DNA from 2 places in the Microbacterium sp. Z12_35 genome. Region 2 is predicted to be linked to the other one. Evidence: predicted binding sites of a transcription regulator. Region 2 holds the regulator's gene; the other holds the start of a gene.

Region 1 (15,625 bases), 1.2 Mb from region 2:
ATCCGTGACGGGTTCGAGGGTTGCCTGGACGCCCGAGCGCAGCAGGTCGGGTCGGCGCACCTCGACACCATGCCGGCGGGCGTCGGCGCTCAGCGTCGCCGGCGAGTAGAACCCCATCGGCTGAGCGCGCAGCAGCCCGGCCAGGAACGCGGCCGGATAGTGCAGCTTGATCCACGAGCTCGCATAGACCAGCAGGGCGAACGAGAGGGAGTGGGATTCGGCGAACCCGAAGTTCGCGAACGCCTGGATCTTCGCGTAGATCCCGTCGGCGACCTCGCCAGTGAGTCCGTTGCGGGCCATTCCGGCGTACAGCTTCTCGCGGAGCTTCTCGATCCGCTCCACGCCGCGCTTGGATCCCATCGCCCGGCGGAGGAGATCAGCATCCTCGGCCGTGCAGTCCCCCACCGCGACGGCCATCTGCATGAGCTGCTCCTGGAACACCGGCACGCCCATCGTCCGCTCGAGCACCGGCTCTAGCTTCGGGTGCGCATAGGTCACCTTCTCCTGGCCGAGCTTGCGCCGGACGAACGGATGCACGGCGCCTCCCTGGATGGGCCCGGGGCGGACGAGCGCGATCTGCACCACGAGGTCGTAGAACCGGCGCGGCTGCAAACGCGGGAGCAACCCCATCTGCGCGCGGGACTCGACCTGGAACACCCCGATCGAATCGGCGCGGCACAGCATGTCGTAGACGGCCTTCTCCTCCTTCGGGATCGTCGCGAGCTCCCACACCTCCCCCGTCGCATCGCGGATGAGGTCGAAGCAGTACTGCAGCGCCGCCAGCATCCCGAGGCCCAGCAGATCGAACTTCACCAGCCCCATCCAGGCGGCATCGTCCTTGTCCCACTGGATGACCGTGCGGTTCTCCATGCGCGCGTGCTCGATGGGCACCACCTCCCCCACCGGGCGGTCGGTGAGCACCATGCCGCCGGAGTGGATCCCCAGGTGCCGCGGCGCCTTCAGCAGTTCGGTGGCGTACGCCAGCACCTGATCGGGGATGTCGTGATCGGCCCCGGTATCCAGCGCCGCCCCCCATCGCTCGACCTGCTTCGACCACGCGTCCTGCTGCCCCGGCGAGTGCCCGAGCGCCTTGGCCATGTCGCGGACGGCGTTCTTCGGCCGGTACTGGATGACGTTGGCCACCTGCGCGGCGCGGTCACGGCCGTACTGGCGGTAGACCCACTGGATGATCTCCTCGCGCCGGTCGGAGTCGAAGTCCACGTCGATGTCGGGTTCCTCGTCGCGGAGGCTCGAGAGGAACCGCTCGAACGGCAGGTCGTAGGCGATCGAATCGACCGCGGTGATGTCGAGCAGGAAGCACACGGCGCTGTTGGCCGCCGACCCGCGCCCCTGGCACAGGATGCCTCGGCGGCGGGCCTCCTGCACGATGCCGTAGACGATGAGGAAGTAGCCGGGGAAGTCCTTCATCTCGATCACCCCGAGCTCGCGCTCGATGCGGTCGCGATCCTTCGGCTTCAGGTCGGGGTACTTGCGCGGCACCGCCTCCCAGACGAGGTGCCGCAGCCAGGACATCGGCGTGTGCCCGTCGGGCACCTTCTGCTTCGGCAGCGCGGGCTTGGCGCGCCGCAGGGGGAACGCGAGCTCATCGGCGAGGGTCACGGTGCGCGCCACCGCGCCGGGATACCGCGCGAACCGCCGGGACATCTCCGCCCCCGAGCGCAGGTGGGCGCCGGCGTGGGCGGGCAACCATCCGTCGAGTTCGTCGAGGCCCCGGTTCGCCCGCACCGCGGCGACGGCCGCTGCCAGGAGTTCCCGTTCGGGGGCCGCGTAGTGCACGTTGTTGGTGGCGAGCACCGGCAGCTTCCGCTCGGCGGCGAGCGCGGCGAGCAGGTCGTTGTGGCGCGAGTCCAGCGGATTACCGTGATCCATCAGCTCGACGTGCACCGCATCGGGGCCGAAGCGCTCGACGAGCCGGTCGAGCGCGGCGGCCGCCGCATCCGGGCCGTCCTCGGCGAGCGCGCGACGGACCGGCCCCTTACGGCAGCCGGTGAGCACCGCCCACTGCGGGTCGTGGGGACCGCCGGCCCGTTCGGCGAGCTCGTCGAGGTCGTACACCGGCCGCCCCTTCTCCGCACCGCGCAGCTGCGCGGACGTGATCGCCGCCGCGAGCCGGTGGTACCCCTCCTCCCCGCGCGCGAGCACGAGCAGATGCGAGCCGACCGGATCGGGTTCGCCGTTCTGCGGCCCGGGCAGGTTCAGCGACAGCTCCGCGCCGAAGACGGTGCCCAGCTGCAGCGACTCGGCGGCCTCGGCGAAGCGGACGATGCCGTAGAAGCCGTCATGGTCGGTGACCGCGAGCGCGTGGAGCCCCAGGCGCTCGGCCTCCTCGGCGAGTTCTTCGGGCGAGGATGCGCCGTCCAGGAACGAGTACGACGAGTGGGCGTGCAGTTCCGCATACGGCACGGTGTCGGCGGGACGCTCGATGGCCGGGGGCACGTAGGGTCCGCGCTTGCGCGACCACGCCGGACTGTCGCCGCCGTCGGCTCCGGCGGGAACCGTGCCGGGGCGACGTCGATCACTGAGCGTGCGTTCGATCTCCGACCACGGCACGGGCGGGTTGTGGAAGCCCATCAGCGTGCCTCCGCCCGGCTCAGGGACCGGGTGCGGCCGGAACAGGACCGGATGCGGCCCGTTCCTGCCCGGCTGGGCAGAGGAGATCTGCCGAGCAGAGGAGCGAAGGCGCGTCCTCCGTCCTCGGCTCGGCAGATGTCCTCGCCCGGGCCGGCCACTCGGGACGGGGCTGAGGTGCGAGACGAAGGGTCAGTCATAGCGGCCCTCGGCGGTCCAGACGCCGTTCTCCTCGACGAGCAGCCAGGCGACCCCGTCGTCATCGACCACCTGGAAACGGTGCGCGCGACGCCGGCGCACCGCATCCCACCCCCGTTCGCGAATCGGCCAGGGCCCAGCCCACGACCGGATGCGGCCGCGCCGACCACCGACCGCGAACAGCGCCGGCTGCGCGCTCAGCACCTCGCGCTCCCCCACCACCACGGTTCCGCCGGCGGCATCGGTGACACCCACCGGGCGCGGCTGCGGGTAGACGGTGGTCGGCAGCGGATCGGGCAGGCTTCCCGGCCACGGGCGGGCGCGTTCTTTCGCCACGACCGCTCGATCCCCCCACGGCACGAGCACCTGCCGTTCGGTGAGCCAGCGCCCGCCGCCGACGGCCGGGGTGAGCACCCCGCGATGACCGAGCATCGCCTGCACACGCGAGAGGGCGTGATGCACGCGCTCTTCCGGACCAGCACCGAACAGCCCGATCACGTGATGGGATGCCTCATCCACGGCCTCGGGCGAGATCCTCACGCGAGCGACGCCGCTGCCGAGGACGCTCTGCGCGTCTTCGGCGAGCTGCCACCGCACCCGGTCGACCACAGCGGACGCGTCGAACGACCCCGGATGCAGCCACACCCGCTCGCTGCGCTCTCCCCGGTCGCCGACCAGCTCGACCCGCAACTCCGTGCACACCAGGTGACGCTCCCCGAGGCCCTGCACGAACTCATCGGCGGCGATGCGCATCCCGAAGGCGATCTGCTCGGCCAGTTCCAGGGGCGGTTCGAACGACACCTCGCGGTGCAGCTCGGGCGGCGGGGTGCGGGGTTCGACCGGGCGGGAGTCGCGACCGGCCGCGAGGGCGTGCAGCCGCACGCCCTGCTCCCCGAAGCGGTCGCGCACACGTTCGACCTCCATCGCCGCGAAAGCGCCGAGGGTGTGCACCCCGAGCCGTGCCAGCAGTTCGGGCAGCGCCGTCTCACGGGATGCGGTCGATCCGGCCCCCGCCGACTCCAGCACCCCCACCGACAACGGCGCGAGGAACGGCGCCGCCTCCCCCGAGGGCACGATCCGCACCGGGGCGTCCGCGCGGGTGGCACGTGCGGCGAGCTGGGCCGTGAACAGGCCGTCGGCGACCCCTGCCCGCACCCCCGTCATGCCGTCGGCGACGAGGGCGGCCAGAAGCGTCCGGGCGGCTTCGTCCTCACCGCCGTAGTACCGCGCGGGCCCGCGGGCGCGCAGGGCGCACAGCCCCGGGCGGACGATCTGCACGCCGGGGGCGAGTTCTTCGATGCGCGCGACGATCGGTGCGAAGGCGCGGGCGTCGCGCACGGGATCGGCGGGAACGATCACGAGCCCGGGGCTGACCGCCTGCGCGTCCCGTCGTCGCTGCCCGCGCCGGACGCCGGAGGCACGGGCCGCATCCGAGCACGCCACGACGATGTTGTGCTCGAACACGGCGATGGAGCTCTGCGGGTGCAGCGTGTGCGCGTCCGGGTCGAGCGCAGCCGGGTCGAGGGCACCGGATTCGGCGGCGGCGCCGTCCAGGGAGAGCGCCGTCACCGGCCAGTCGGGAAACCACAGCACGAGGCTGCGTACGGGTGCGAGCATTCAGCCCACCGCCCTCACCTCGGAGAACTCCGGCACCGCCTCCAGGCGGGGGCGGGATGCTTCGGCGGCAGGCCCGAGCAACGACACGGTGCCGTCGGCGGCGGGAAGAAGCATCCGCGCTCGGCGTGCCGACGGCGAGCGCCGGCTGGTCACCGAGACGGTCAGTTCGCGTGCGGCGAGGTATCCGTGCCCGGCGCCCAGGCCCTCCCAGCGCGGATCGGCGACATCGATCGTCGCCTCGGCCTGCGGCCACGCGCCCTGGACGAGCAGCACGGTTCCGCGATCGCGCAAGCGGGCGGACAGCCGCGAGACCTCGCCGTCGGTCACACGCGCGGGCGGGCGCACGGCGACCACGGGCATCACCTCGGCGATCGTCGCGGTGATCGCCAGCCACCGCGGACCCGGTTCGGGGACGAAGACGAGCCGGTCGAGGTCGAGCCCATAGCGCTCGGCGGCTTCGACACCCAGTTCGGGCATGCCCACGGCCGCGCACCACGCGCCGTCTTGCGACGGTCGCGCCATCAGTGCCAGCAGCAGCGCGGTCGAGGGGGCGAGGGTATAGGCCGACCCGGGCCGCAGCCCTCCCCCGGGAAGGAGACCGGCGAACGCGGGATGGGTCGGCATCGCGGGAGCGTCCAGACGGCGGCCTTGCATACGCTCGAGCTGCGCGCGCAGCTCGCGTACGTCGCTCAGCGCTTCCGCCTCGGTCCGCACGATCGCCCTCATTCCCACAGGCTAGAACATTTGTTCTACGGTCTCAATCCCGTGGTTCGAAGATACGAACGCCCTCCGACATTCCGCATCCCCTCACGATGACGGACGGTTTCGTCGCTCTGGGACGCCGCGAAGCGACGAAAACCGTCCGTAACCGTCAGGGGCAGGAGAGGTCAGGCGGCGAGAGCCAGGTAGGGCTCCCAGCGCGGGTCGGCGCGGTCGGTGCCGCGAACCGTCCACTGCGTCCCGTGGGGGGCACCCGGGATCAGCCGCAGACTCCACGACATCTCCTGCGGCGTGCGGTCGCCCTTGAGGTTGTTGCAGCGAAGACAGCACGCGACCAGGTTCTCCCACGAGTCCGCGCCCCCGCGCGAGCGCGGCAAGACGTGGTCGATCGTGGATGCTGTCTTGCCGCAGTAGGCGCAGCGATGCCCGTCGCGGCGCAGCACGCCTCTTCGCGTGACCGGGATGCGGCGCGCACCGGGCACTCGCACGTAGCGGGTGAGGAGGATGACCGCGGGGCGGTCGTAGGCCCCTGCGGCCGCCCACACGGGGTCGCCCTCCACCCGCTCGATCACGGTGGCCTTCTCGTCCATCACGAGCACGAGCGCTCGCTTGAACGACACGACAGCGAGCGGCTCATAGCCCGCGTTGAGCACCAATGTGCGCATTCCGCTTCCTCTCGAATGGCCGGGACGGATTCTCGGATATTCGACATGCGACGGATCAAGGAGCGCAGGTTATGAAAAAGGCGCTGTCTTCACAGACAGCGCCAGAACGCCACGGCCGAGCCGCGGCGTCCGATTCCACGATGCCGAAGGACGAGCAGACCGAGCGCATCCGTGGTGCGAATGCGTGGTGTGATGCCCATCGGCTCCTCCGCTTTCTCTCAGCGTCGCTGACAGGCTAACCCACGCGACACGCCCGGGGATCGCCTCGGGGAACGAAAAGGCGGCGTGTCGGGAACCATTCCCCGGCACGCCGCCTTTGCGAAGTCTCAGCTGGCGTTGGACTGGAGCCAGCCCCACGGGTCCACGACGCCGCCGTTGACGTGCACCTCGAAGTGCAGGTGGCACGCCGTGGAACTGCCCGTCGACCCGACGACGCCGATGAGCTGCCCGGCGGCGACGCTCTCGCCCGCCCGGACGACGCGGCTGCCATAGGTCATGTGGCCGTACAGGGTGCTGACCCGCTGGCCGTTGATGACGTGATCGATCGTGACCGCCACGCCGTATCCGCCGAAGCTCTCCTGCGAGACGCGCACGACACCGCCGGCGGCGGCGAACAGCGGTGTGCCGCATCCGGCGAGCAGGTCGACGCCCTGGTGGTAGCCGGAGTCGCCGAGGCCACGGCCCTGCTTGAAGCCCGACAGCGGCCAGCGGACCTCGCCGGAGCCCGGAGCGGTCATGGTCAGGTCGATCGACGACAGCGATACCGGGGAGGAGGCGGCACGGACGCGAGCACGCTCGGCAGCGGCTTCGGCGGCCTTCTTCTTCTCGATCTCCTCCGCCGTGGTGGCTGCGTAGCTGCTGCGCTGGAGCTGAACCGCGGATGCGTCCGAGGCCACGACGAGCGACTGCGCATCGTCGGCGGCGATCTGTTGCAAGGTCCGCGACTCCTCCTCGGGCTGCCAGGCCGCATAGGCCGGCAGCGCGACGGTGGCGATCAGACCGGCGACCATCGTCAGGACCGCAGCGCTGCGCAGCGGCGCAGCCTTCCCCGAGCGGAGCGGGCGCTGACGGGTGGGTCGTGCGGCGGCACGAGGCGCCTTCGCCTTCGCCGGGGGCCGCACCTTGGCGCGAGTCGAGGTGCGCGCTCGGGCGCGGCGGGTCGTGTCGGTCGTGTTCTGCTCGGGTGCAGATCCGACCGAATCGATATCTTCAGCCAATAGTTCCTCCGGCGCCTCCGCGCCTGTCGGCACTGGCTCGTCGGGACTCAGTTGGGGACGATATGCGGGCTTCACCCTCCGCAGACGACGAGCCGATGAGGCAGCCTGCGCGGGGTCCGACGGTGGGGCTTTTCACCTGGGGACGGGATGAACGCTACCGGAAGGTAACGAATATGTCACGCTGACCACAAATCCCGTGGACAACTGCCAGCGAGACCCGGCTGGGGAGGATCAGTGCTGGTCGTCGACGAGGAAGATGTGCGAGGCCACTTCGATCGGCAGTTCCAGGCCCTCGTCGCTGCCGTCCATCTGCAGCAGGACGTAGCCCTCGTTGAACCGGTAATCGCCGCGAGCGCCGGGGACGACCCCGGCTGCCTTGAGCTGCTGCAGCAGTTCCGGATCGACCTGCGCGGGCTCGGCGAGGCGCCGTACCGTCCCGGCGATCGGCGCGCCGGCCTCGTTGAGTCGACGGACAAGGCCCACGACACCCTGCTCGAAAGTGTTGGCCGGGTGGTCGCCGAGCTGATCGAGTCCCGGGATGGGGTTGCCGTAGGGCGACTCGGTGGGGTGACCGAGGAGTTCGACCAGGCGACGCTCGACCTGCTCGCTCATGACGTGCTCCCACCGGCACGCCTCCTCGTGGACGTACGCCCAGTCCAACCCGATGACGTCGCTGAGGAGGCGCTCGGCCAAACGGTGCTTGCGCATCACATCGACGGCCTTCTGGCGACCGGCGTCGGTGAGTTCGAGTCGCCGGTCTTCGGAGACGACGACGAGTCCGTCACGCTCCATGCGCCCGACGGTCTGCGACACCGTCGGGCCGGAGTGCCCGAGGCGCTCGGAGATGCGCGCACGAAGAGGCACGATGTTCTCCTCTTCCAGCTCGAGGATCGTGCGCAGGTACATCTCCGTGGTGTCGATGAGATCGGTCATATGGCGGGGTTCCTCGGCGCTCAGCGGTGGACTTCCAGCCTATCCAACGCTCCTGAGCCCCGGCCCGGCCATCCCCCCTTCCCCGTGCGGTCACGGACGACTTTCGTCGGAATCCGGCCGCGCAGAACGACGGAAACCGTCCGTGACCGTGCCTGGGGGCGGAGAGGGCGGTGCGCGGGGCCGCCCTAGAATCGAGCCATGCCGCACGTGGATCTGCCTCGCGACCTCCTGCCCGCCGATGGACGCTTCGGATGCGGCCCCTCGAAGATCCGCGGAGCGCAGCTCGAGGCGCTGGTGACGCGCGGCGCGACGCTGCTCGGGACGTCGCACCGTCAGGCGGCCGTGAAGAACCTTGTCGGAAGCGTCCGCGGACGCCTGGGCGAACTGTTCCGCCTTCCCGACGGCTACGAGGTGATCCTCGGCAACGGCGGGTCGACGGCGTTCTGGGATGCTGCGGCGTTCGGCCTCATCGAGCGCCGCGCGCAGAACCTCGTCTTCGGCGAGTTCGGCGGCAAGTTCGCCGCTGCCGCGAAGACGCCGTGGCTGGAAGCTCCCGATGTGCGCAAGGTCGAGCCCGGGACCGCGACCGTCGCCGAGCCCATCGAAGGCGTCGACGTGTACGCGTGGCCGCACAACGAAACGTCCACCGGGGTCGCGACCCCCGTGACGCGTGTCCAGGGCGACCCCGGCGCGCTCACCGTGATCGACGGGACGAGCGCCGCCGGCGGCATCGACCTGGACGTCGCCCAGGCCGACGTCTATTACTTCGCGCCGCAGAAGAACCTCGGGTCCGACGGCGGCCTCTGGTTCGCCGTCGTCTCCCCCGCCGCGATCGAGCGCATCGAGCGGATCGCCGCATCCGACCGGTACATCCCCGAGTTCCTCAGCCTGAAGAACGCGCTGGACAACTCCCGCCTGCAGCAGACGCTCAACACCCCGGCGCTGACCACGCTGCTGCTGCTGGACGACCAGCTGAGCTGGATCCTCGACAACGGCGGGCTGACGTGGGCGAACGCGCGCACGTCGGAGTCTTCCACCACGCTGTACGACTGGGCCGAGGCCTCAGCGGTCGCGACCCCGTTCGTCGCCGACCCGGCCGACCGCTCGCCGGTCGTCGTGACGGTGGACTTCGATGAGCGGGTGGATGCAGCCGCCGTGGCGGCGAGCCTGCGCTCGAACGGCATCGTCGACACCGAGCCGTACCGCAAGCTCGGCCGCAACCAGCTGCGGATCGCGACCTTCGTGTCGATCGAGCCCGACGACGTGCGTCAGCTCATCCGCTGCATCGACTACACGATCGAGCGCCTCTAACCGACCGTCGACTCGCCACAATACGTCCGGTTTCACCCGAAATCCGGACGTTTTTTGGCGAGTCGACTGAGGAGGAGTTAGCGCTCGGACTCGTCGTCGGAGTCGGAGTCGGAGTCGTCGAGGTCTTCGTCGGAGTCGTCGTCGAGGTCCTCGTCGGAGTCGACGTCGACGTCTTCCTCGGAGTCGTCGTCGGAGTCGAGATCGTCGTCGTCGTCGGGGGCGGAAGGATCGAGCTGGTCGATGTCGACACCGTCGAGGTCTCCGGCGTGCAGGATGGGCGACCCGTCCTCGTCGAGTTCGTCGTCGTCATCGTCATCGCCCAGCACGTCGTCGATCTCGTCATCGTCGAGGTCGTCGTCGGACTCGTCCGCGTCGTCCTCGTCGATGTCGGCGTCTTCACCGGCGGCGTCGGCCGCTTCGGCCAGGGCGGTCTGCGCGGCCTGGTACTCGGCGAGACGGACAGCCCACGGCGTCCACTCGGGCGCCAGCAGGGCATCATCCCCGGGAAGCAACTCGACTTCGAGAACCGTCGGCTCGGCGTCTTCGACGCGCGCGACGCTGACGGTCCAGAACCAGCCCGGGTAGCCGGCGAGCCGGTTGGCGAAGCGCAGCGACACCACGCCGTCGCCCTCGTCGATGTACCCGACAGGGTCGCCCACGGAGGCTTCCGAGGTCACCTCGAGGAGCGCGGCGCGGGCGAGGTCGGATGCGGCGAGCAGGCGCTCGTCGATGGAATCAGGCGTCGAGGTCATCAGCGACCTTGCGCAGCACGGCGGCGACCTTCTTGCCGTGCGAGCCGCTGGGGTACCGGCCGCGACGGAGGTCGGTTCCCATGTCGTCGAGCAGCTTGACGAGATCCTCCACGATCACCGCCATGTCGTCGGCGGGCTTGCGGGTGCGCTTGGCCACGCTGGGCGGCGCCTGGAGGACACGCACCGACAGCGCCTGCAGACCGCGCTTGCCCTCGGCGACACCGAACTCCAGCCGCGCGCCTGCCTTGGGGGCAGGGGCGCCGGCGGGCAGGGCAGTCGCGTGCAGGAAGACGTCCTGGCCGTCATCGCTGGTGATGAAGCCGAACCCCTTCTCTTCGTCGTAGAACCTGACCTTGCCGGTGGGCATGGAAACCTCGCTGAAAGCAGAAGTCCGCGCGGACGCGGACGGGGATGGATCGCGACCGATGGATCGCCATCATCAAGACTACGGCACGGGCGCGAACCGCTAGGCTGAAGCGGATGAGCACCCGCACGCCCGGCGAAGACCTTCCGGTCCGCCGCATCGACCGCATCCTGGCGTTCATGTCGCTGGGCCTTCTGGTGTTGTCGATCGTGTGCTTCATCGCCATCATGATCGGCTCGGCCATGGGCTCCGACTTCGCGACGGGTGTGTGGCCGACCGTGGGTGCGACCGTCTATATCGCGCCGGTGCTCGCCTTCGTGTTGCTGATCACGGTGCTCGTGATGAGCTTCGTGCGAAGGGCCCGCGCCAACCGGGATCACTGACCGTGCCGCCCACCTCCGACCAACGCGCGCTGGCCATCGCCCTCGCCCAGTTGGATGATGCGGACTTGGCGGAGCTGCTCGCTGCCCGGGGCGCTCCTCCCACCGCGGCGTGGCGCGACCTGTTCGACGTGGCTGCGGCCCTCCTCGAGCCCACCTCCGTCGCGCGGGCGCTCACGGCTCTGCCGTATCCCTCGGCGTCGGCGCTCGCCCACGCCGCGGCCGACGGCGCCCCCGTGCCCGTCGATGCGCGCCCCGCCCTCGTTGCGGCGGGACTGGTGGATGCTGACGGCCATCCCTTCGCGGCGGTCGGCGTCGCCGTGCGCGACCGCGAAGCTCCCGCCGAACCCCCGCAGGCGGTGGATCGGTCGACATCCCCCGCCGACGATGCCGCCGCGGCGGAACACGCTTTCACCTCCGCCGCCTCCCTCGCCGACGTGCTCCTGCGCGCCCTGACCGAGCCGCTCACCCGCATCGGCAACGGCGCGCTCGGCGCCGGCGACCGCCGGGCCCTGGTCGACGACGGCGCCGCACCGGACGGCGATACGGCCGACCTGCTCGTCGGGCTCGCCGCATCCACCGGCCTGCTCCATGCAGAGGAGCGGGCGTGGCTGGTGACCGCGGCCGGGCGCGCCTGGGTGGCAAGCCCCACCCTGGAGCGCTGGATGAGCGCCGCCGAACGCTTGCGCGACGCCTTTCCCGCCGGCCTGCGGACGCCCGAGGGGGGCTGGGTGCCGGCAGCGGCGTGGATCGACGCCTATCCCTTCGACACCGCGTGGCCGACGCGCGCCGGCCTCTGGCGCGCCCGCGCTGTGGCGTGGGGCCTGCTGACGCCCGGAGGTGGTGAGCCGCCGTGGGCCTCGCCTCTGGCGGCGGGCGGCTCGGCCGACACGGCGGCGCTCGGCGCCTTCCTGCCCCCTGAAGTCGACCGCGTCTACCTCCAGAACGACCTCACCGCCATCGCCCCCGGCCCCCTCGTGCCGCACCTGGACGTGCGGCTGCGCAGCATGGCCGTCCGCGAGTCCCGCGCTCAGGCGTCGACCTATCGGTTCAGCGCCGACAGCCTCGCGGCCGCCATCACCGCCGGAGAAAGCGCCCAGTCGGTGCGCGCCTTCCTCCAGGAACTGTCGCTCACCGGCGTCCCGCAGCCTCTGGAGTACGTCCTCAGCCGCACCGCCGAACGGTACGGGCTCCTCCGGGTGGGCCGCGATCCCGTGAGCGGGCGCACGCGCGTAACCAGCGATGACTCCGCAGCCCTGGAGACCGTGGCCGTCGATCAGGCCCTGCGCGCGCTCGGCCTCGTCCGCGACGGCGGGGCACTGGTCTCCCGCATCGGTGAGGAAACCGTGTACTGGGCCCTCGCCGACGCCCGCTACCCCGTGATCGCGGTGGATGACGCCGGGATGCCGCGGCAACTGGATCGCGCTCGGCTCGCCGCCGAGCGGTCGGTGCCGCCGGCATCCGAACAGTACGCAGCGCTTCTCACACGTGTGCGGGCGGGCAGTGAGTCGGAAGACGCGGACGCCGCGTGGCTGGAACGCGAACTCGACACCGCGGTGCGCGGACGCGCGGTGGTCGATGTCGTCGTGCGGCTCCCCGACGGGTCGACCCGCACGTTCCGCCTCGAGGCGACCGGCCTCGGCGGTGGGCGCCTGCGCGGCCGCGACCGTAACGCCGACGTGGAACGGACGCTGCCGCTGTCGAGCATCGCAAGCGTTCATCCGGTGTCGTGAGGGCCGTGCACCGTCGGCGCGGCGGTAGAATTGCCGGTTATGGTTGACGGCCCCCTGATCGTGCAGAGCGACCGCACGGTGCTCCTCGAAGTCGCGCATCCCGATGCCGAGAGCGCGCGGCATGAACTCGCGATCTTCGCCGAGCTCGAGCGCGCCCCCGAGCACATCCACACCTACCGCATCACGCGGCTCGGGCTGTGGAACGCCCGCGCTGCCGGGCACGGCGCGGAAGACATGCTGGCGACGCTCGAGCGGTGGTCGCGGTTCCCCGTTCCCGCGTCCGTGTCCGTCGATATCCGCGAGACCGTGGGCCGTTACGGGCGCCTTGTCATCGAGCGTGACGACGAGGGGACCCTCGTTCTTCGTTCCACCGATCCCGCCGTGCTCACCGAGGTCGCCCGCAACAAGCGGATCCAGCCGCTGCTGATCGGTCGCCCGTCCCCGGATGCGTACGTGATCGACGCGTGGGCGCGCGGGCACATCAAGCAGGAGCTGCTGAAGATCGGGTGGCCGGCCGAAGACCTCGCCGGGTACACGCCGGGAACGCCGCATCCCATCGACCTCGATGAGGCCAGCTGGCACCTGCGCCCGTACCAGCGGCAGGCCGTCGACGCGTTCTCCGAGGGCGGCTCGGGTGTCGTGGTGCTCCCCTGTGGCGCCGGGAAGACGCTCGTGGGCGCCGGCGCGATGGCCGAGACGAAGACGACGACCCTGATCCTCGTGACCAACACGGTCAGCGCACGGCAGTGGCGCGATGAGCTGCTGCGTCGCACCACGCTCGCAGCCGAGGACATCGGCGAGTACTCCGGGCAGGTCAAGGAGATCAAGCCGATCACGATCGCGACCTACCAGATCCTCACGGCCAAGCGCGGCGGTCAGTATGCGCACTTGGCGCTGCTGGATGCCCTGGACTGGGGTCTCATCGTCTATGACGAGGTGCACCTTCTGCCCGCCCCGGTGTTCAAGCTCACCGCCGACCTGCAGGCCCGCCGGCGCCTCGGCCTCACCGCCACCCTCGTCCGCGAGGACGGGCGCGAGGGCGACGTGTTCAGCCTCATCGGCCCGAAGCGGTTCGATGCGCCGTGGAAGGAGATCGAGGCACAGGGCTTCATCTCCCCGGCCGCCTGCTACGAGGTGCGCATCGACCTGCCCGACGGCGACCGCCTCGAGTACGCGGCCGCGGCGGACGACGAACGGTATCGCCTCGCAGCGACCGCCCCCGCGAAGATCGAGGTGGTCCGAGGACTCGTGCAGCGTCACGCCGGCGAGCGCATCCTGGTGATCGGCCAGTACCTCGACCAGATCGATGTCCTCGCCGAGGCCCTGGATGCTCCGCGGATCACCGGGGCGACCCCGGTGTCGGAGCGCGAGGAGCTGTACCAGGCGTTCCGGGAAGGATCGATCTCGCTGCTCGTGGTGTCGAAGGTCGCGAACTTCTCGGTGGACCTGCCCGAGGCATCCGTCGCCATCCAGGTGTCGGGGTCGTTCGGCTCCCGGCAGGAGGAGGCGCAGCGGCTCGGCCGGCTGCTGCGCCCGAAGGAGTCGGGAAACACGGCGAGCTTCTACACGCTGATCTCCCGCGACACCGTCGATCAGGACTTCGCGCAGAACCGGCAGCGGTTCCTCGCCGAACAGGGATACGCGTACACGATCCTCGACGCCGACGACCTGCTCGCCCCCGCGGCCTGAGCCGCTCGCCGGGCTCGTCGCCGGCTCGTCGCCGGCTGAGGTGCCTCAGGGCGCCGTCAGGCCGGCGAAGCGCTGGATGCGCTCGGCGACGCCGGCGGGCTGTTCGTCCACGACGAAGTGCCCGGCACCGGCGATCCCCTCGATCCGGATGTTGCGCGCGTACCGCTCGAGACCACCGAGCGCATCCCGCGGCAGCACAGGGTCTTCGTCGCCGAGGAGAACCAGCGTGGGCATGGACGGCAGTGTCCGCCGGTAACGGCCGAAGACGATCCGCGCGAACTCGGGCAGCACCAGCTGCCGGTACTTCCGCGATCCCGCTTGCGCGTGGCCCGGGCGCCTCAGGTCGGCGAGGTACTCCTCGACGTCCTCCGGTCGGACTCCCCCGCCGCTGCTCGCGAAGGTGGTGAAGAGCCAGCGCGGGAGGCGCTGCCGGCCCCGGCTGAGCAGGCGGGCGCCGAGGCCCGGCACCGCCAACGCGTACTGGAACCAGAGGTGGCGCGTGACGCCGAGCATCGAGGGCGTCATCCGCAGGTACAGCGGCGGCACCGAGAGCACCACGAGGTGGGAGACCCGCCCGGGGTGATCCACGGCGAGCGCCAGAGCCGCGAGCGCACCGACATCGTGACCGACCACGACCGCGCGCTCGATGCCGAGTGCATCCAGCAGGCCGACGGCGTCCGCGCACAGCGCGCGTCGGTCGTTCCGGCCTGCCGGGGCGCTGGTGCCGCCCGATCCCCGGAGGTCGGGCGCGAACACGTGGCCGACCCGCGCAAGCTCCGGGATCACGCGGGACCACTCGCGGGATGTCTCGGGAAAGCCGTGGAGCAGGAGCACCGGCGTCCCCGCTCCGGCCTCCCGCACGTGCACGTCCAGGTCGGGCAGAGCGATCATGCGCTCCGTCACCACGACCTCACCCCGTTGCGGGTCCATGCCCGCGATGATACTACGTCTGTAGTAGTCCCACATCCCCCTCTTCCGCGGCGCGCGACACCCTAGGGTCGACGTGTGAGTTCGACGCGCGACCGCTCCCTCGACGCCGCCGTGCGCCTCATCGGCGAGCAGGGCATCCGGGCGCTCACGCACGCGCGCGTCGATGAGCGGGCCGGCCTGCCGCGCGGCTCCACGTCGAACTGGTTCCGCACCCGGGCCGCGCTCGTCGCCGGTGTCATCACGTGGATCGCGGAAAACGAGCGCGACGACCTGCCGGCCGCCGCGGAGGGAAACCACCTCGATCTCGTCGCGGCCTTCACCGCGATGGTCGATGCCGAGACCGGTCGGTATGCCGACCGATCGCGTGCGCGGCTCGCGCTGTTCCTCGAGGCCGCTGCCGACCGCGACCTCCTCGCGCCCCTGCTCGCACAGCGCGAGGTCTTCGTCCGCTGGGTGGTCGACCTGCTCGCCGACGCCGGTGCGACAGACCCCGACGGCGCCACGCGTGCGCTCATGGCCGGTCTCGA
Region 2 (15,625 bases):
TCAACACGTGCGCCGTGCGCGACAACGCGGCCGGCAAGCTGTACGGGACCCTCGGTCATCTGAAGTCCCGCAAGGACGCGCACGCCGGCATGCAGATCGCCGTCGGCGGCTGCATGGCGCAGATGGACAAGCAGGCCGTTCTCGACAAGGCACCGTGGGTGGACGTGGTGTTCGGCACCCACAACATGGGTTCTCTTCCCGGCCTCCTCGAACGCGCCCGTCACAACGGCGACGCAGAACTGGAGATCCTCGAGTCCCTCGAGATCTTCCCCTCGACCCTTCCCACGAAGCGCGACTCGGCGGCCAGCGGCTGGGTGTCGATCTCCGTCGGGTGCAACAACACCTGCACGTTCTGCATCGTCCCGAGCCTGCGAGGCAAGGAGAAGGATCGCCGGCCGGGCGACATCCTCAACGAGATCCGGATGCTCGTGGACGACGGAGCGATCGAGGTGACGCTGCTCGGGCAGAACGTCAACTCGTACGGCGTCGAATTCGGCGATCGAGAGGCGTTCGGCAAGCTGCTGCGGGCCGCGGGCGAGATCGACGGGCTCGAGCGGATCCGCTTCACGAGCCCCCACCCGGCAGCCTTCACCGACGACGTCATCGCCGCCATGGCCGAGACGCCCGCGGTCATGCCCTCGCTCCATATGCCGCTGCAGTCCGGCAGCGACCGCGTCCTCAGGGCCATGCGTCGCTCCTACCGGAGCGAGCGATTCCTCGGGATCCTCGATCGCGTTCGCGAGCGCATCCCGCAGGCCGCGATCACGACCGACATCATCGTGGGGTTTCCCGGTGAGACGGCCGCCGACTTCGAAGACACCCTCCGGGTCGTCGAAGCTTCGCGCTTTGCCAGCGCCTTCACCTTCCAGTACTCCATCCGCGAAGGGACACCGGCGGCGACAATGCCCGACCAGGTGCCCAAGCCCGTCGTCCAGGAGCGTTACGAACGCCTGCTCGCGCTCCAGGAGCGGATCGCCCTCGAGGAGAACCAGCGCCAGGTCGGCCGTGAGCTGCAGATCCTCGTCTCCACGGGCGAAGGCAAGAAGGATGCGGCGACCCGCCGCGTGACGGGACGCGCGGAGGACAACCGTCTGGTCCACGCCGAAGTGCCCGCTGGGTCGGGCGTGCCGCGGCCCGGCGACGTCGTGACCGCCGTGGTGACACACGCGGCACCCTTCCACCTGCTCGCGGACAGCCCCGACCACTCCCCGTTGCGCATCCGGCGAACGCGCGCCGGCGACGCGTGGGATCGGGCTCAAGGGGATTCCTGCGCGGTTCCCGCACCCGTCGGCGGAGCCGGCGGCGCACGGGCGGTGTCGCTCGGCCTCCCGGGCCTCCGCGTCGGGGTGTGAACGAGCGACGCCTCTGGGCCGTCGTCGGGGCGACGGGGACGGGTAAAACCGCCCTCTCGCTTGCCCTGGCCGAAGCGCTCGGCTCGTTCGGGCAGCCCGCCGAGATCGTCAACGCCGACGCCATGCAGCTGTACCGCGGCATGGACATCGGTACCGCCAAGCTGCCGGAGGACCAGCGTCGGGGTATCCCACATCATCTGCTGGACGTGCTCGAGGTGACGGACGAGGCCGCGGTGGCGTGGTACCAGGAAGCGGCACGCACCGCGGTGCGCAGCATCCATGCGCGGGGGGCGGACGCGATCCTCGTCGGTGGTTCGGGGCTGTACGTCTCCGCGGTCATCCACGACTTCCGATTTCCGCCCCGCGACGACGCGTTACGCGCGGGCCTGGAGGCTGAGCTGGCGGAACAGGGGCCGGGGGTGCTCTTCGCTCGGCTGCAGGCGGCAGACCCGGCGACGGCGGCGCGCGTGGACCCGCACAACGGCCGCCGCATCGTGCGGGCTCTCGAGGTGCTCGCGCAAGGCGAGTCCACGCACGGCGCGGCGCTGCCCGCACGGCCCGTGCTCTGGCATCCGCGCACCTCCGTCGTCGCGACGGCCATCGAGCGGTCGGAGCTGGTGCCCCTGCTGGACTCGCGCGTGCGCCGGATGTGGCAGGACGGCCTGGTCGACGAAGCCGACATGTTGCGGGCCAGCGGGCTGGAGCGCGGCGTGACGGCGCGCCGTGCCATCGGATACGCGCAGGCGCTCGCCCAGCTGCGGGGGGAGATGACACCCGAGGAAGCGGTCGAGGAGACCCAGGCTCTCACTCGGCGGTACGCGCGCCGTCAGGTGTCGTGGTTCCGCCGGTATGACGACGTCACCTGGGTGGATGCGCGCACCATCGACGCCGCAGACCTCGTGCGCGCCGCCACCGTAGACTGACGGCATGCCGATTTCGCTCCCGTTCACCAAGGGCCACGGCACCGGTAATGACTTCGTCCTGATCGCCGATCCCGACGGCGAGGTGGACCTCAGCGACGCGCAGGTGGCGGTGCTCTGCGACCGGCACTTCGGCATCGGCGCCGATGGGATGCTGCGTGTCGTCCGCTCGGCCTCCATCGCGGAGGGGTCCGATGCGGCCGCGGCCGGCGCGGAGTGGTTCATGGACTACCGCAATGCCGACGGGTCGAAGGCCGAGATGTGCGGCAACGGTACCCGTGTCTTCGCGAAGTACCTCTCCCAGACCGGGCTGGCGAGCCTCGACGGCGGGCTGCGCATCGGAACCCGCGCCGGCGTGAAGACACTCACCCGCAGTGAGGACGGCCTAGAGGTGGACCTGGGCCGCTTCCGGATCGAATCGGGGGACACTCTCGTTCGTGCACGAGGCCTGGATATCGCGCGCCCGGGCATCGGCATCGACGTGGGCAACCCGCACATCGTGGTCGCGCTGTCATCCGCCGCCGAGCTGGAGGGCCTCGATCTGACGTATCAGCCCGTGCTGGAGCCGTCACCGGCACGCGGGGCCAACGTCGAGTTCGTTGTGCCGTCCGATCCGCTGGTCCGCGACGGCGTGGGCGAGATCAGCATGCGGGTCTTCGAACGCGGAGTGGGCGAGACCCTCAGCTGCGGGACAGGCGTGGCCGCTGCCGCCCTCGCAGTTCGCCACTGGGCAGGTCAGGCGGCGCCCGATCGCTGGGTCGTCGACGTCCCGGGCGGGCGCCTCGGCGTCCGCGTGCACGAGGGTTCGGTGATGCTGTCCGGACCCGCATCCCTCGTCTATTCGGGCGAGATCACGCTCTCCTGACCCGCGCCCTGGGGTGTCACGGCAGCGTGATCGTCCCGGTCTCGGGCGTTCCGTGCCGGCGCACCTTGAGCACCCGGTAGCCGCGGGACGTCGCGGCGCGCTGCACCGTGAAGCCTCGCGGGAAGGTCGCGTCCAGCCACCGCTGCAGCGAGTCCGAACCGAGGTTCCGCTGCACGACCAGCCACGCGTCCGATCGGACGTCCAGGCGGGGGATCCAGTGCTCGAGCATGTGGTGCAGCTCGTTCTTGCCCACGCGGATCGGGGGATTGGAGCGGATGGTGCGGAAAACGACGTCCGAGGGAACATCCTCGGGGTGGGCCGCGTTGACGTTATTAAGCCCCAATTCCTCGGCATTGCGCCGCACGAGGTCCAAGGCCCGTTCATTGACGTCGACCGCCCACACCGTGGCGCGAGGCGCCTCCAGCGCCAGTGACAGCGCGATCGGGCCCCAGCCGCAGCCGAGATCGAGGAAGTGACCGCCGGCGGGCGGGGGAGGCGTGTGGGACAGCAACACCGCCGTACCGGCATCGAGCCGGTCGGGGCTGAAGATTCCCGCCGCCGTCGTGACCTCGCGGTCGTGCCCCGCCAAGGTCACGCGGATGCGACGGAACTGGGCGGAACTGGAAGGCGACGCGCTGAAATAGTGGTCGCTGCCCATGCCGGAAGCGTAGCGGAGACCGTCCCGATGGCGGGACAGTTAGAGTGCAGGGGTGCCCGACCGGGCGGTAACCGGCCGGTCAGGCATCGAGAAAGGATGATATGACGGACACCACCACACCCCGACACGGGCACCAGCTGCCCGTTTCGAGCACCGATGAGACCCGGGTCGACCCCGTGGATCGTGTGCTCGAGCGTGCCGAGGCTCGCTCCGGGGTCAGTGTGTTCGGGGCCGCTCAGGCCCTGCAGGACGAGACCACGGTGAGCTACGGCAACAGCGACGGCGAGCAGTGGGAACGCGAGGAACGCGCCGCGCTTCGCCGCGTCGTCGGGCTCTCCACCGAACTGGAAGACGTCACCGAGGTCGAGTACCGCCAGCTGCGGCTGGAGAACGTCGTTCTCGTGGGCGTTCACGCCCAGGGCGAGCAGGGGGACGCGGAGAACTCCCTGCGCGAACTCGCCGCGTTGGCGGAGACGGCCGGTGCCGTCGTGCTGGATGGCGTGCTGCAGCGGCGGCCGCATCCCGACCCCGCGACGTACGTCGGCCGCGGCAAGGCTCAGGAGCTTCGCGACATCGTCGCTGCCGTCGGCGCCGACACGGTCATCGCCGACACCGAGCTCGCCCCCAGCCAGCGCCGTGCGCTCGAAGATGTCGTGAAGGTCAAGGTCATCGACCGTACGACGGTCATCCTCGACATCTTCAGCCAGCATGCGAAGAGCCGCGAGGGCAAGGCGCAGGTCGAACTGGCCCAGCTCGAATACCTCCTACCGCGTCTGCGCGGCTGGGGTGACTCGATGAGCCGCCAGGCCGGTGGCCAGGTGGGTGCCGGCGGTGCCGGTATGGGCTCACGCGGTCCGGGTGAGACGAAGATCGAGCTCGATCGACGCCGCATCCGTACGCGCATGGCCCTGCTGCGCCGACAGATCCGCGACTTCGCGCCCGCCCGGGACGCCAAGCGCGCCGAGCGCAAGCGCAACGTCATTCCCGCCGTCGCGATCGCCGGATACACCAACGCGGGCAAGTCGAGTCTGCTGAACCGCCTCACCAGTGCGGGCGTGCTCGTGGAGAACGCGCTGTTCGCGACGCTGGATGCGACGGTGCGTCGGTCGGAGACCGTCGACGGCCGCGTGTACACCCTCACCGACACGGTCGGATTCGTCCGCAACCTGCCGCACCAGCTCGTCGAGGCGTTCCGCTCCACGCTCGAGGAGGTCGGCGACGCCGACGTCATCGTGCATGTCGTGGACGGGTCGCATCCCGACCCGGCGGCCCAGCTGGCGACGGTGCGGGATGTCATGGGGGATGTCGGCGCCCGTTCGACGCGCGAGATCGTCGTGTTCAACAAGGCGGATCTCCTCGATCCCGATACGCGAATGGTGCTGCGGGGCCTCGAGCCCAGCGCGCTGTTCGTCTCGTCGCGGACCGGCGAGGGGGTCGGCGAGCTGCGCGCGGCGATCGAGGAGGCGCTTCCGCTTCCCGCGGTCGAGGTGCGCGCGGTCGTGCCCTACGACCGGGGCGAGCTCATTTCGGCGGCCCACGACTCCGGGCTGATCCTGGCCGAGGAGCACCGTGCCGAAGGAACGTACCTGCACGCGCACGTGGGGGAGCGGCTCGCTGCCGAGCTGGCACCCTTCGCATCCTGACCCGCCACGTGCGTGAATCGGCTGCCACACCGAGGGGTGCGGCAGCCGATTCACACGCGTCGGGGACTTAGAAGGGCGTGGGGCCGTACCCCTCCGGCACGATGAGGATGCCGACGACGAGGCCGTCCTCGTTCACTGCCACGCGGCCGGTCATCTCCCCGGCCTCGCAGACCAGGGTGGTCGCGCCCACGACGGTGCCGACGACCTCGTCTTCTTCGGCAGCGATGGTGGCCCCGCCGGGCATCTCCACGCGCGTGTCGCGGAGGCTCTGCAGCGCACCCACCTCACCGAGCACCGTTCGCCACGTGTCGGCGATGCGCTCGCGCGGAAGCTCCTGCGCGGTGACCGGATGCATGATCTCGGTCAGCCTGCCGTAATCGCCGGTCGCGATGAGCGTGAACACGAGCTCCGTCGTGGTGCGGACCTCCGCCACGCCCCGCCGGGGGAGCGGTTCGCCGCCTACCGGATCCACCGGCTTCCCGAACCGCTTGAATGCTGCCTGCCTCGTCATTCCCAATTCCCTCCCGATATCGGCCCATGTCCGCCCCGCCGCCCGCGCCGCATCGACGGCGGACTCCAGTCGGCGGCGGGCATCCTGCACTGCTTGCTGTGCTGCCCGGATCTCATCCATGTCGATAGTCAACCAAAGGTTGACGCTGATGTCAACCGACCGTTGACACTCGGTGGGCAGCGGGGTCGGTGCCGCGGCGCGTCGGGCTCGACGGGGTGTCAGGTCGAGAGCGTGATCGGCGGGACCCCTGGCGTCTCGAAGCCGAAGATCTGGCCGAGGAACGCCAGCTCGCTCTCCAGGGCGTGCGCGATCGTCTCGCCACGGCGAAAACCGTGGCCCTCGCCCTCATAGAGCACATACGCGTGCGGGATCCCCTGGGCCGCAAGAGCATCACGGATCGCCTCCGCCTGCGACGGCGGGACCACCGCATCCTCGGCCCCCTGCAGAATCAGGATCGGCACGCGGAATCGCTCGGGGCGGCTCAGCGGGGACCGCTCGCGGTAGAGGGCCTCGGCCTCCGGCAGCGGACCGATGAGTCCGTCCAGGTAGCGCGCCTCGAAGTCGTGCGTGTCCTCTGCCAGCGTCCGCGCGTCGCCGACGGCATACCGCGCGATTCCCGCCGCGAACACATCCGTGCCCACGAGCGCCGCCAGCACCGTCCAGCCACCGGCCGACCCGCCGTCGATCGCCAGGCGCTCGCCGTCCGCGTCGCCGCCGGCCACGAGTCCCTCCGCGGCGGCAGCCACATCGTCCACGTCGACGATGCCCCACTGCCCCTTCAGCCGATCACGGTAGATCCGCCCGTAGCCGGTGGACCCGCCGTAGTTGACGTCCAGCACGCCGATCCCGCGACTGGTGAAGTAGGCGATCTTCGCGGATGCTGCCGGCCCGACGTGTGAGGTCGGGCCGCCGTGGACGAGGACGATGCAGGGCGGCAGCTCGCCCTCCACGCCGGTGTAGTGGGGGTTCGTCGGCGGATAGGAGAAGGCGTGCACAGGGCCGTGCGGCCCCTCCGCCGTGAGGCTCCGCGGGCGCGGCATCCAGTCCTCCGGGAGAACCGGCGTGCCACCGGCCACGAGGACGGCCTCCTCCGCGTCGACATCCATCATCCACAGCCCACCCTGCTGATGCGGGCTGCTGCCCGAGACCAGCACCCTTCGGCCGTGGGCGTCCTCCACGAGGGCGCCTGATGTGACCGGCACCGGCAGCGTGCGCTCGTTTCCGTCCGTCAGAAGCACCAGCTGGTCGGCACCGTCGGTGCGCACCGCGACGAAGCCGCCGTCGATGGGCGCGAACCACCGGGAACCCAGCACCCAGAGTGCGCCGCCGGTGTCGGCATCGGCGGGGGCGATCGGATGCGGCGTGCCGCCGACCCGCGTGCCCCACAGGTTCCACCTGCCGGACGCGTCGTCGAGGAACGCGAGTTCGTCCCGTCCTGTCCATTCCGGTTGCAGCGGCGCGCGGTCCGCGCCGCCGGCGACAACAGCCCACGTGTCGATCCGGCCGTCCTGCAGTTCGCCGACACGGAGCTCCGTGCGATCCCACGGCATGTCCGGGTGATTCCACGCGATCCAGGCGAGTCGCGTCGCATCCGGGGAGAGTGCCGGCTGCGCCACGAAATCGCTGCCGGCCACAATGCTCTGCACGGCCGCCGAGTTCGCGGCCGCGGAACCGTCCAGGGGAATCACGACGATGTCGCGTTGCGGCGTGCGCCCGGTCCCGTCCGTCTCGCGCACGGCCAGCAGCATCCCTGCCTGAACGCGCAAGCCGCCGAACCGCACGCCGTCGGCGCGGGGGGTCAGGCCTCGCGGTTGCCCGCCCGGCCGGAGTGCCCACACGCGCTGATCGCTCTTCTCGACGTAGACGAGCTCGGCGTCGTCGGTCGCTGCCCATGCGCCTCCGCCATACTCGTGCACCCGGGAACGCGCGTTCCCCGGCGCCGGCAGGACGTCGCTCACGGTGCCATCCGCCGACCGCCGTCGCACCGTCGTCCGGCCGCCCTCTTCAGGAACCGTCTGCCCCCACCACACCTCATCACCGACGAACCGCGCGCCGTCGATCCGCGGCGACGCCGCCGCCACATCGCGCGCGGAGAGGGGAGATGGCCAAGAGCCGTGGGGGAGGGGAGCAGGCATGCCGTCAGCCTAGATCGGCGAAACAGTCCGACACACCGCACCCCTCGGGAAGGGGCCGGCGGTACCGTCGAACCGCACGACCGCCCCGCCCCTGACGTCGCGTGCGCAAACCGCCGTAGGTGCTGCGCGCAGCACCCCGTTCCTCCGCCGAGAGCCCCAGATGTCCGACGATCTGCGCACCAACGTGCCGTTCTCCTTCGAGCTGTACCCGCCTCGCTCGGCGACCTCGGAGCCGGCGCTCCACGAAACGATCGCGCGTCTGGCGCGGACCGGGCCCCAGTTCATCTCCGTGACGTACGGCGCGGGTGGATCCACCGGCGGGCGCTCGCTCGACGTGCTCCGCCACATCCGGCGCACGACCGACGTCGAGCCGCTCGCGCACCTCACCTGTATCGGCAACAGCTACACCGGCGCAGCCGCACTCATCCGTGAATTCCTGGACGCGGGGATCACGAGCTTCCTGGCGCTCCGTGGCGACCCGCCGGAGGGGGTGGCCGAAGACGAGGTGGAACTCGGCGACCTTGAGAGCTCAGCGCAGTTGGTGCAACTCATCGACAGGGTGCAGGCCGAGCGTGCGCCCTACACCGAGTTCGGCATCCCCGGGCTTCCCGGGGCCGCCCGGGTGGACCGTCGCCCCCGCGTGCAGATCGCGGTCGCAGCGTTCCCCACGGGGCATCCGCGTTCGCGGCATCCTCGTCAGCACATCGATGCCCTGCTGGCGAAACAGGCCGCGGGAGCGACCCTCGCGATCACGCAGCTCTTCTTCCACGCCGACCACTACCTGGGGTTCGTCGCGCGCGCCCGCGACGCCGGCGTGACCATCCCGATCCTGCCCGGCATCATGCCGATCACCTCGCCGGCACGTCTGCGGCGCGTGCTCGAGCTCACCGGCGAGGATCTGCCGTCCGAGCTCGCCATCGCCCTCGAGGTGGAGCCCACGTCCGAGGGTCGCACCCGCATCGGAATCGATTACGCCGCACGTCTGGTCGCCGACGTGGTGGACGGCGGCGCGCCTGGCGTCCACCTCTACGCCTTCAACCACCACGACACGGTGCTCGCGGTCCTCCGCGAGGCCGGTGTCCTCACACCGCACAAGGAGACCGCGAGATGACCGCATTCCCCACCGGAACGATCCTCGGATACCCCCGCATCGGACGCCGGCGCGAGCTCAAGCGCGCCGTGGAGGCGCACTGGGCGGGCGCGCTCGACGAGGCGGAGCTCGAGGCCGCAGCGGCGGCGCTGCGTCGCGCGACGCGGGGCCGCCTGGCCGCCCTGGGGCTCGGCCGGAACGACTCCGCCATCCCTGAGTCGTTCTCGTATTACGACCAGGTGCTCGACGCCGCTGTCACCGTCGGCGCGGTCCCCGCGCGCTTCGCTGACCTGCGCGAGGCCGACGGCACCGTTCCCCTCGCGGGGTACTTCACTGCGGCGCGGGGCGCGGGGGAGCATCCCCCCTTGGAGATGACGAAGTGGTTCGACACGAACTACCACTACCTCGTGCCCGAGATCTCGCCCGACACCGTCTTCCGCCTCTCCAGTGACCGGTATGCGCGCCTGGTGGCCGAGGCGCGCGCCGACGGCTACACGACGCGGCCGGTGATCGTCGGCCCCGTGACATTCCTCGCCCTCGCAAAACCCGCCGACGGGGCGCCGGACGGCTTCCGGCCGCTCGACCGCCTCGACGACCTGCTTCCCGTGTACGCGGAACTCCTCGCAACACTCCGCGCGGCCGGCGCGGAGTGGGTGCAGCTGGATGAGCCGGCGCTGGTGAGCGAGAGCCTCCCGGAGGATGCGGCGTCCCTCGCCGCGGCGGCGGAGCGGGCGTACGCGGCGTTGGGCGGAGCATCCGACCGCCCTGCGATCCTCGTCGCAGCCCCCTACGCGCAGCTCTCCGAGCAGGCGTGGGCGGCGCTGGCCGCAGCCCCCGTCGAGGCGATCGCGGTCGATCTCACCCGGGGAGCCGTCCCGCCGGTCGTCGACGGGCTGGGCGGCAAGACGCTGGTGGGCGGCGTCATCGACGGACGCAACGTCTGGCGAGGTGATCTCGGAGCAGCGCACACCCGCCTCGCCGAGCTCGCCGCCCTCGGCTCCGCCGCTGTGGCGGCCGGGACCTCCACGTCGCTGCAGCACGTTCCGCACGATGTCGAGGACGAGCCGGACCTCGACCCCCGCCTCGCGACATGGCTGGCGTTCGCCGACCAGAAGATCGGTCAGGTGGCGACTCTGGCGCGGGGTCTTGAGGACGGCCCCGACGCGATCGCGGATGAGGTGGCCGCCGCATCCGCCGCTCTCGCCGATCGCCGGAATGCGCCCGGAGTCCGCGACGGCGACGTGCGCGCCCGCGCCCAGGCGCTGACCGATGCCGACTTCTCTCGCGGCGAGTACGGGGTGCGCGAGGTGGCACAGCGGGAGGCGCTCGGGCTGCCCGTGCTTCCGACCACCACCATCGGATCGTTTCCCCAGACCGGTGACATCCGCCGCGCCCGTGCACGCTTCGCCCGCGGGGAGATCGACACGGATGCGTACGAGGGGTTCCTCCGCGAGGAGATCGCCCGCGTCGTTGCGCTGCAGGAGGAGCTCGGACTCGACGTGCTGGTGCACGGCGAGCCCGAGCGGAACGACATGGTGCAGTACTTCGCCGAGAATCTCGGCGGGTTCGCGGTGACCCGTCACGGGTGGGTGCAGTCGTACGGATCACGCGCCACCCGACCGTCGATCCTGTGGGGCGACGTCTCGCGCCCGGCACCGATCACGGTGCGCTGGTCGACGCATGCGCAGTCACTGACCCAACTGCCGGTCAAGGGGATGCTGACAGGACCGGTGACGATCCTGGCGTGGTCGTTCGTCCGCGACGACCAGCCGCTGGGGGAGACGGCGAATCAGGTCGCCCTTGCCCTCCGCGACGAGATCTCCGACCTTGAGCGTGCGGGGATCGGGGTCATCCAGGTCGACGAGCCCGCCCTCCGCGAACTCCTGCCGCTCAAGCGCGCGGACCAGCCGGCGTACCTCGACTGGTCGGTGGGGTCGTTCCGCCTGGCCACGGCCGGCGCAGCCGACGCGACGCAGGTGCACACGCACCTGTGTTATTCGGAGTTCGCGGTGGTCATCGATGCGATCGCCGCCTTGGATGCGGACGTGACCTCGATCGAGGCTGCGCGGAGCCGCGGCGAAGTGATCGGCGACATCCGCACCTCCGGGTTCGCCCACGGCATCGGCCCGGGCGTGTACGACATCCATTCACCGCGTGTGCCTTCGGTCGCCGAGGTCGCGGAGCTGCTCGACCGCGCCGTCGATGATCTGCCGCTGCGGCAGGTGTGGGTGAACCCGGACTGCGGTTTGAAGACGCGCGGCTACGACGAGACGGTGGCGTCCCTCCGCAACATCATCGAGGCCACGCGCCGGACGCGCGCGCGTGTGGCCGCCCCCGTCGCCTGACCCCCACGGACGCCACCGAGAAACGACATCCCGGCCGAGACGTAACGCAACGCGTTGTTTCTCGGCCGGGATGTCGTTTCTCGCGCGGATGCGGAGGGGGCGGCGGCGGGGTTAGACGGCGCGCAGCACCGCCACGACGCGGCCCAGAACGACCGCCTCGTCGCCGAGGATCGGCTCGAAGGCGGAGTTGCGCGGGAGCAGCCAGGTGTGGCCGTCGCGGCGGCGGAAGGTCTTGACCGTGGCCTCGCCGTCGAGCATCGCCGCGACGATCTCGCCGTTCTCCGCAGTGGCCTGTGAGCGGATGACGACCCAATCGCCGTCGCAGATCGCAGCGTCGATCATCGACTCGCCCGACACCTTCAGCATGAAGAGGTCGCCCTTGCCCACGAGCTGGCGGGGGAGCGGGAAGATCTCCTCGACGTGCTGATCGGCGGTGATCGGCACACCGGCCGCGATGCGGCCCACCAGCGGCACGAGCGCGGCGTCGCCGACCGACGGGCCGGCGTCGGCCGGATTCTCCGCCGCCGTGCCCGGCAGATCGATCAGCACCTCCATGGCCCGGGTCTTGCCGGGGTCGCGACGGAGGTATCCGCTCAGCTCCAGCTGGTTGAGCTGGTGCGTGACGCTGGAGAGCGACTTGAGCCCGACGGCGTCGCCGATCTCGCGCATGCTCGGCGGGTAGCCGTGCCGGGCGATGGATCTCTGGATGACTTCGAGGATCGCGAGCTGCTTGTCGCTGAGGCTCTTGCGTCGGCGCGTCTGCGGCTTCTCTCGAGCGGTCGCGTCGGTCATTCTCCTGCTCCCTCCCGGGCCCGCCATGGCACCGGTCTTCGAATGTCGGAGGTCCGTGATGGTCTTCCGTTGTCGAAACCGTATCCGGTATCGGGCTTCGGATGTCGCTGCGCTCCGCGTGTCGCCTCCGATCCATGTCCGATCAGGCGTTGGTTGACACGCGAAGTATATCGAAGATAGATTCGGAAGACAGGTTCGCATCTTGCCCTCCCGGCCGAGTGCTGGATGCGAACCTTCCCCCAAAGGAGGAGCCATGGCCACCATCGCGAGCGTCGCCCCCACCACCCGCCTGCGCCTCACCGCGCGTGGTCGCCGTGTGCTGGCGTCCCTGGCCGCACTTCCCGCCGTGCTGGCGATCACGTGGGCCGCCCTCGCCGGCGGGTCCGCCCTCGCCTCGGGTGACGGGGGAGCGCCGGCAGGGACGTTCACCGAGATCACGGTGATGTCTGGGGAGTCGCTGTGGTCCATCGCCCAGGACGTCGCCCCCGATGCCGACACGCGTGACGTCGTCGACGCGATCTCGCGGCTGAACATGCTGGACTCCTCGACGGTGTCGGCCGGCCAGCGCCTGGCGATCCCTACAGAGTTCGCCGCCACCCCGTAGCCCGATCAGCTCGCCGTAGCATGGGGAGAATGACGATCCGGTTGGACGACCTCCCGCTACGCGACGATTTGCGCGGATTGGTGCCGTACGGTGCCCCCCAGGCCGCGCTGCCGATCGCCTTGAACGTCAACGAGAACACACATCCCGTGCCGCAAGAAGTGGCCGATGACATCCTCGACTCGATCGCCCGAGCGCTGCGGGACGTGAACCGGTACCCCGACCGGGAGTTCACGGCTCTTCGTGAGGCGTTCGCGGAGTACCTCGGCCACGGACTCACCCCCGATCAGATCTGGGCGGGCAACGGATCCAACGAGGTGCTGCAGCACATCCTGCAGGCCTTCGCCGGTCCCGGCCGCACGGCGTTCAGCTTCGCGCCGACGTACTCGATGTATCCCCTCCTGACCCGGGGCACCGGAGCGCGGTGGGTGGCGGGCGAACGGGCGCACGACTTCACGCTCTCACCGGAATCCGCGGCCGCGCAGGTCGCGCAGGTTCAGCCGGATGTCGTGTTCCTCTGCGCGCCCAACAACCCCACCGGAACGCCGATGGGGTTGGACGTCATCTCCGCCGTGTATGACGCCACCGACGGCATCGTGATCGTGGATGAGGCCTACCACGAGTTCGCGCCGCGGGACGAGCGTTCGGCGCTCACCCTTCTCCCGGGTCGCGAACGGCTGGTGGTCTCGCGCACGATGAGCAAGGCGTTCGCGTTCGCCGGCGCCCGGGTCGGTTACCTGGCGGCGGATCCGGCCTTCGTGGACGCCCTGCGGCTCGTGCGCTTGCCCTACCACCTCAGCGCCCTCACGCAAGCGGCGGCGGTGACCGCCCTGGGGCATGCCTCCACGATGCTCGGCATGGTCGAGGACATCATCAGCCAGCGCGATCGCATCGGGGCCACCCTCTCGGCGTTGGGCTACACGCCCTACGAGTCGTCGACGAACTTCGTCCTTTTCGGCGGGGTGGATGACCCTGCTGCCACGTGGAAGGCGCTTTATGACCGCGGTGTCCTCATCCGCGACGTCGGTATCCCGCACTCGCTGCGCGTGACTGCCGGGACGGAGGAGGAGTCCACCTCGTTCCTCGATGCCCTGGCCTCGATAGGATCGAAGGTATGACCGGAACTGGCGCGCCCCGCACCGCGACCCTGCGACGTGCCACGAGCGAGTCCTCCGTGGAGATCGAACTCGACCTCGACGGCTCGGGGCGCAGCTCCATCTCGACGAGTGTGCCTTTCTACGACCACCTCCTGACGGCGTTCGCCAAGCACGCCCTGATCGATCTCACGGTGCGCGCGACCGGCGACACGCACATCGACGCGCACCACACCGTGGAGGACGTGGCCATCGTGCTCGGTGACGCGATCCGTGACGCCCTCGGCGACAAGTCGGGCATCACCCGGTTCGGCGACGCCCTCGTGCCGCTCGATGAGGCGCTCGTGCAGGCTGTCGTCGACATCAGCGGCCGGCCCTACCTCGTGCACGTCGGTGAACCGGCCGGCTTCGAATTCCACCTCATCGGCGGGCACTTCACCGGTTCGCTCGTGCGGCACACGTTCGAGGCGATCGCGTTCCACGCCGGCTTGACCGTACACATCCGCGTGCTCGAGGGCCGCGACGCGCACCACATCGCCGAGGCCGAGTACAAGGCATTCGCGCGTGCGTTCCGGCAGGCGAAGTCGCTCGATCCGATGGTCGACGGCATCCCCAGCACCAAGGGCGCTCTGTGAGCGATAAGCCGCTCGTCGCCGTCCTGGACTACGGCTCGGGCAACATCCACTCCGCTGTGAAGGCTCTCGCTGCGGCCGGAGCCGATGCGCGCCTGACGAAGGACGCCGGACTCATCCGCGACGCCGACGGTCTGGTCGTCCCCGGAGTCGGGGCCTTCCACGCCGTCATGGAGGCACTGCGGGAGAGCCGCGGTGACGAGCTCATCGAGCGCCGTCTGGCCGGTGGCCGTCCGGTTCTGGGAATCTGCGTGGGTATGCAGGTGCTCTTCGGCCGTGGGGTGGAACGCGGGGTCGATACGGAGGGGCTCGGGCAGTGGCCGGGAGTGGTCACCGAACTGGATGCTCCGGTGCTGCCGCACATGGGGTGGAACACCGTCGAGGCGGGCAAAGGCTCGCGCCTGTTCGCCGGTCTCGAGTCCGAGCGGTTCTATTTCGTGCACTCCTTCGCGGCGCAGCAGTGGAATCTGGAAGTTCTGCCGCCGTTCCCCTCACCGGCCCTCACCTGGTGCACGTACGGCACGCCGTTCCTCGCGGCGGTGGAGAACGGTCCGCTCGCAGCGACGCAATTCCACCCCGAGAAATCGGGCGAGGCCGGTATCAAGCTGCTGTCCAATTGGATCGGCGGCCTCGGCGGGGCTACTCTCTGAGCTTGTGCCCAGCCCCGGCGCCCGCCGTCCGTTCGCACGAGGAGCCATGAACGATTTCGCGTCAAGTCCCGAGCTGATCCTGCTGCCCGCCGTCGACATCGCCGGCGGAAAGGCGGTACGGCTGACCCAGGGGGAGGCCGGAAGCGAGACGTCCTACGGCGACCCGGTTGAAGCCGCCGGTGAGTGGGCCCGGCAGGGCGCGCGATGGATCCACCTCGTCGACCTGGATGCAGCGTTCGGCCGCGGGAGCAACGGCGGGATACTCCGCAAGGTCATCAAGCAGGTGCGCGGCGTGCAGGTCGAGCTGTCCGGCGGCATCCGCGACGACCGTTCGCTC

The links. Region 2 encodes LexA, which represses DNA repair genes until DNA is damaged. Its sites were predicted from a motif close to TCGAACANNTGTTCGA; they were not measured.
Region 1: imuA' (DnaE2-dependent mutagenesis accessory factor ImuA') is a predicted target of LexA. The motif match lies at 5,141-5,156, and genes of this name have one in related genera.

The regions. Positions count from the first base shown of each region.
Region 1 covers NZ_JBZEGJ010000001.1:73,100-88,724, reverse strand. Annotated here, with positions in the region: gene AC4FS1_RS00490 (error-prone DNA polymerase) at 1-2,592, opposite strand, end outside; gene AC4FS1_RS00485 (DNA polymerase Y family protein) at 2,782-4,404, opposite strand; gene imuA' (DnaE2-dependent mutagenesis accessory factor ImuA') at 4,405-5,130, opposite strand; gene AC4FS1_RS00475 (HNH endonuclease) at 5,292-5,789, opposite strand; gene AC4FS1_RS00470 (M23 family metallopeptidase) at 6,116-7,006, opposite strand; gene AC4FS1_RS00465 (iron-dependent transcriptional repressor DtxR) at 7,238-7,939, opposite strand; gene serC (phosphoserine transaminase) at 8,138-9,250, shown strand; gene AC4FS1_RS00455 (DUF3027 domain-containing protein) at 9,328-10,002, opposite strand; gene AC4FS1_RS00450 (cold-shock protein) at 9,986-10,369, opposite strand; gene AC4FS1_RS00445 (multidrug ABC transporter ATPase) at 10,483-10,749, shown strand; gene AC4FS1_RS00440 (helicase-associated domain-containing protein) at 10,752-12,479, shown strand; gene AC4FS1_RS00435 (DNA repair helicase XPB) at 12,519-14,168, shown strand; gene AC4FS1_RS00430 (alpha/beta fold hydrolase) at 14,214-15,098, opposite strand; gene AC4FS1_RS00425 (TetR/AcrR family transcriptional regulator) at 15,174-15,625, shown strand, end outside.
Region 2 covers NZ_JBZEGJ010000001.1:1,233,976-1,249,600, reverse strand. Annotated here, with positions in the region: gene miaB (tRNA (N6-isopentenyl adenosine(37)-C2)-methylthiotransferase MiaB) at 1-1,352, shown strand, start outside; gene miaA (tRNA (adenosine(37)-N6)-dimethylallyltransferase MiaA) at 1,349-2,275, shown strand; gene dapF (diaminopimelate epimerase) at 2,280-3,137, shown strand; gene AC4FS1_RS06200 (class I SAM-dependent methyltransferase) at 3,154-3,795, opposite strand; gene hflX (GTPase HflX) at 3,897-5,438, shown strand; gene AC4FS1_RS06190 (hypothetical protein) at 5,506-6,069, opposite strand; gene AC4FS1_RS06185 (prolyl oligopeptidase family serine peptidase) at 6,168-8,084, opposite strand; gene AC4FS1_RS06180 (methylenetetrahydrofolate reductase) at 8,245-9,195, shown strand; gene metE (5-methyltetrahydropteroyltriglutamate--homocysteine S-methyltransferase) at 9,192-11,519, shown strand; gene lexA (transcriptional repressor LexA) at 11,631-12,311, opposite strand; gene AC4FS1_RS06165 (LysM peptidoglycan-binding domain-containing protein) at 12,565-12,915, shown strand; gene AC4FS1_RS06160 (histidinol-phosphate transaminase) at 12,945-14,030, shown strand; gene hisB (imidazoleglycerol-phosphate dehydratase HisB) at 14,027-14,641, shown strand; gene hisH (imidazole glycerol phosphate synthase subunit HisH) at 14,638-15,288, shown strand; gene priA (bifunctional 1-(5-phosphoribosyl)-5-((5-phosphoribosylamino)methylideneamino)imidazole-4-carboxamide isomerase/phosphoribosylanthranilate isomerase PriA) at 15,335-15,625, shown strand, end outside.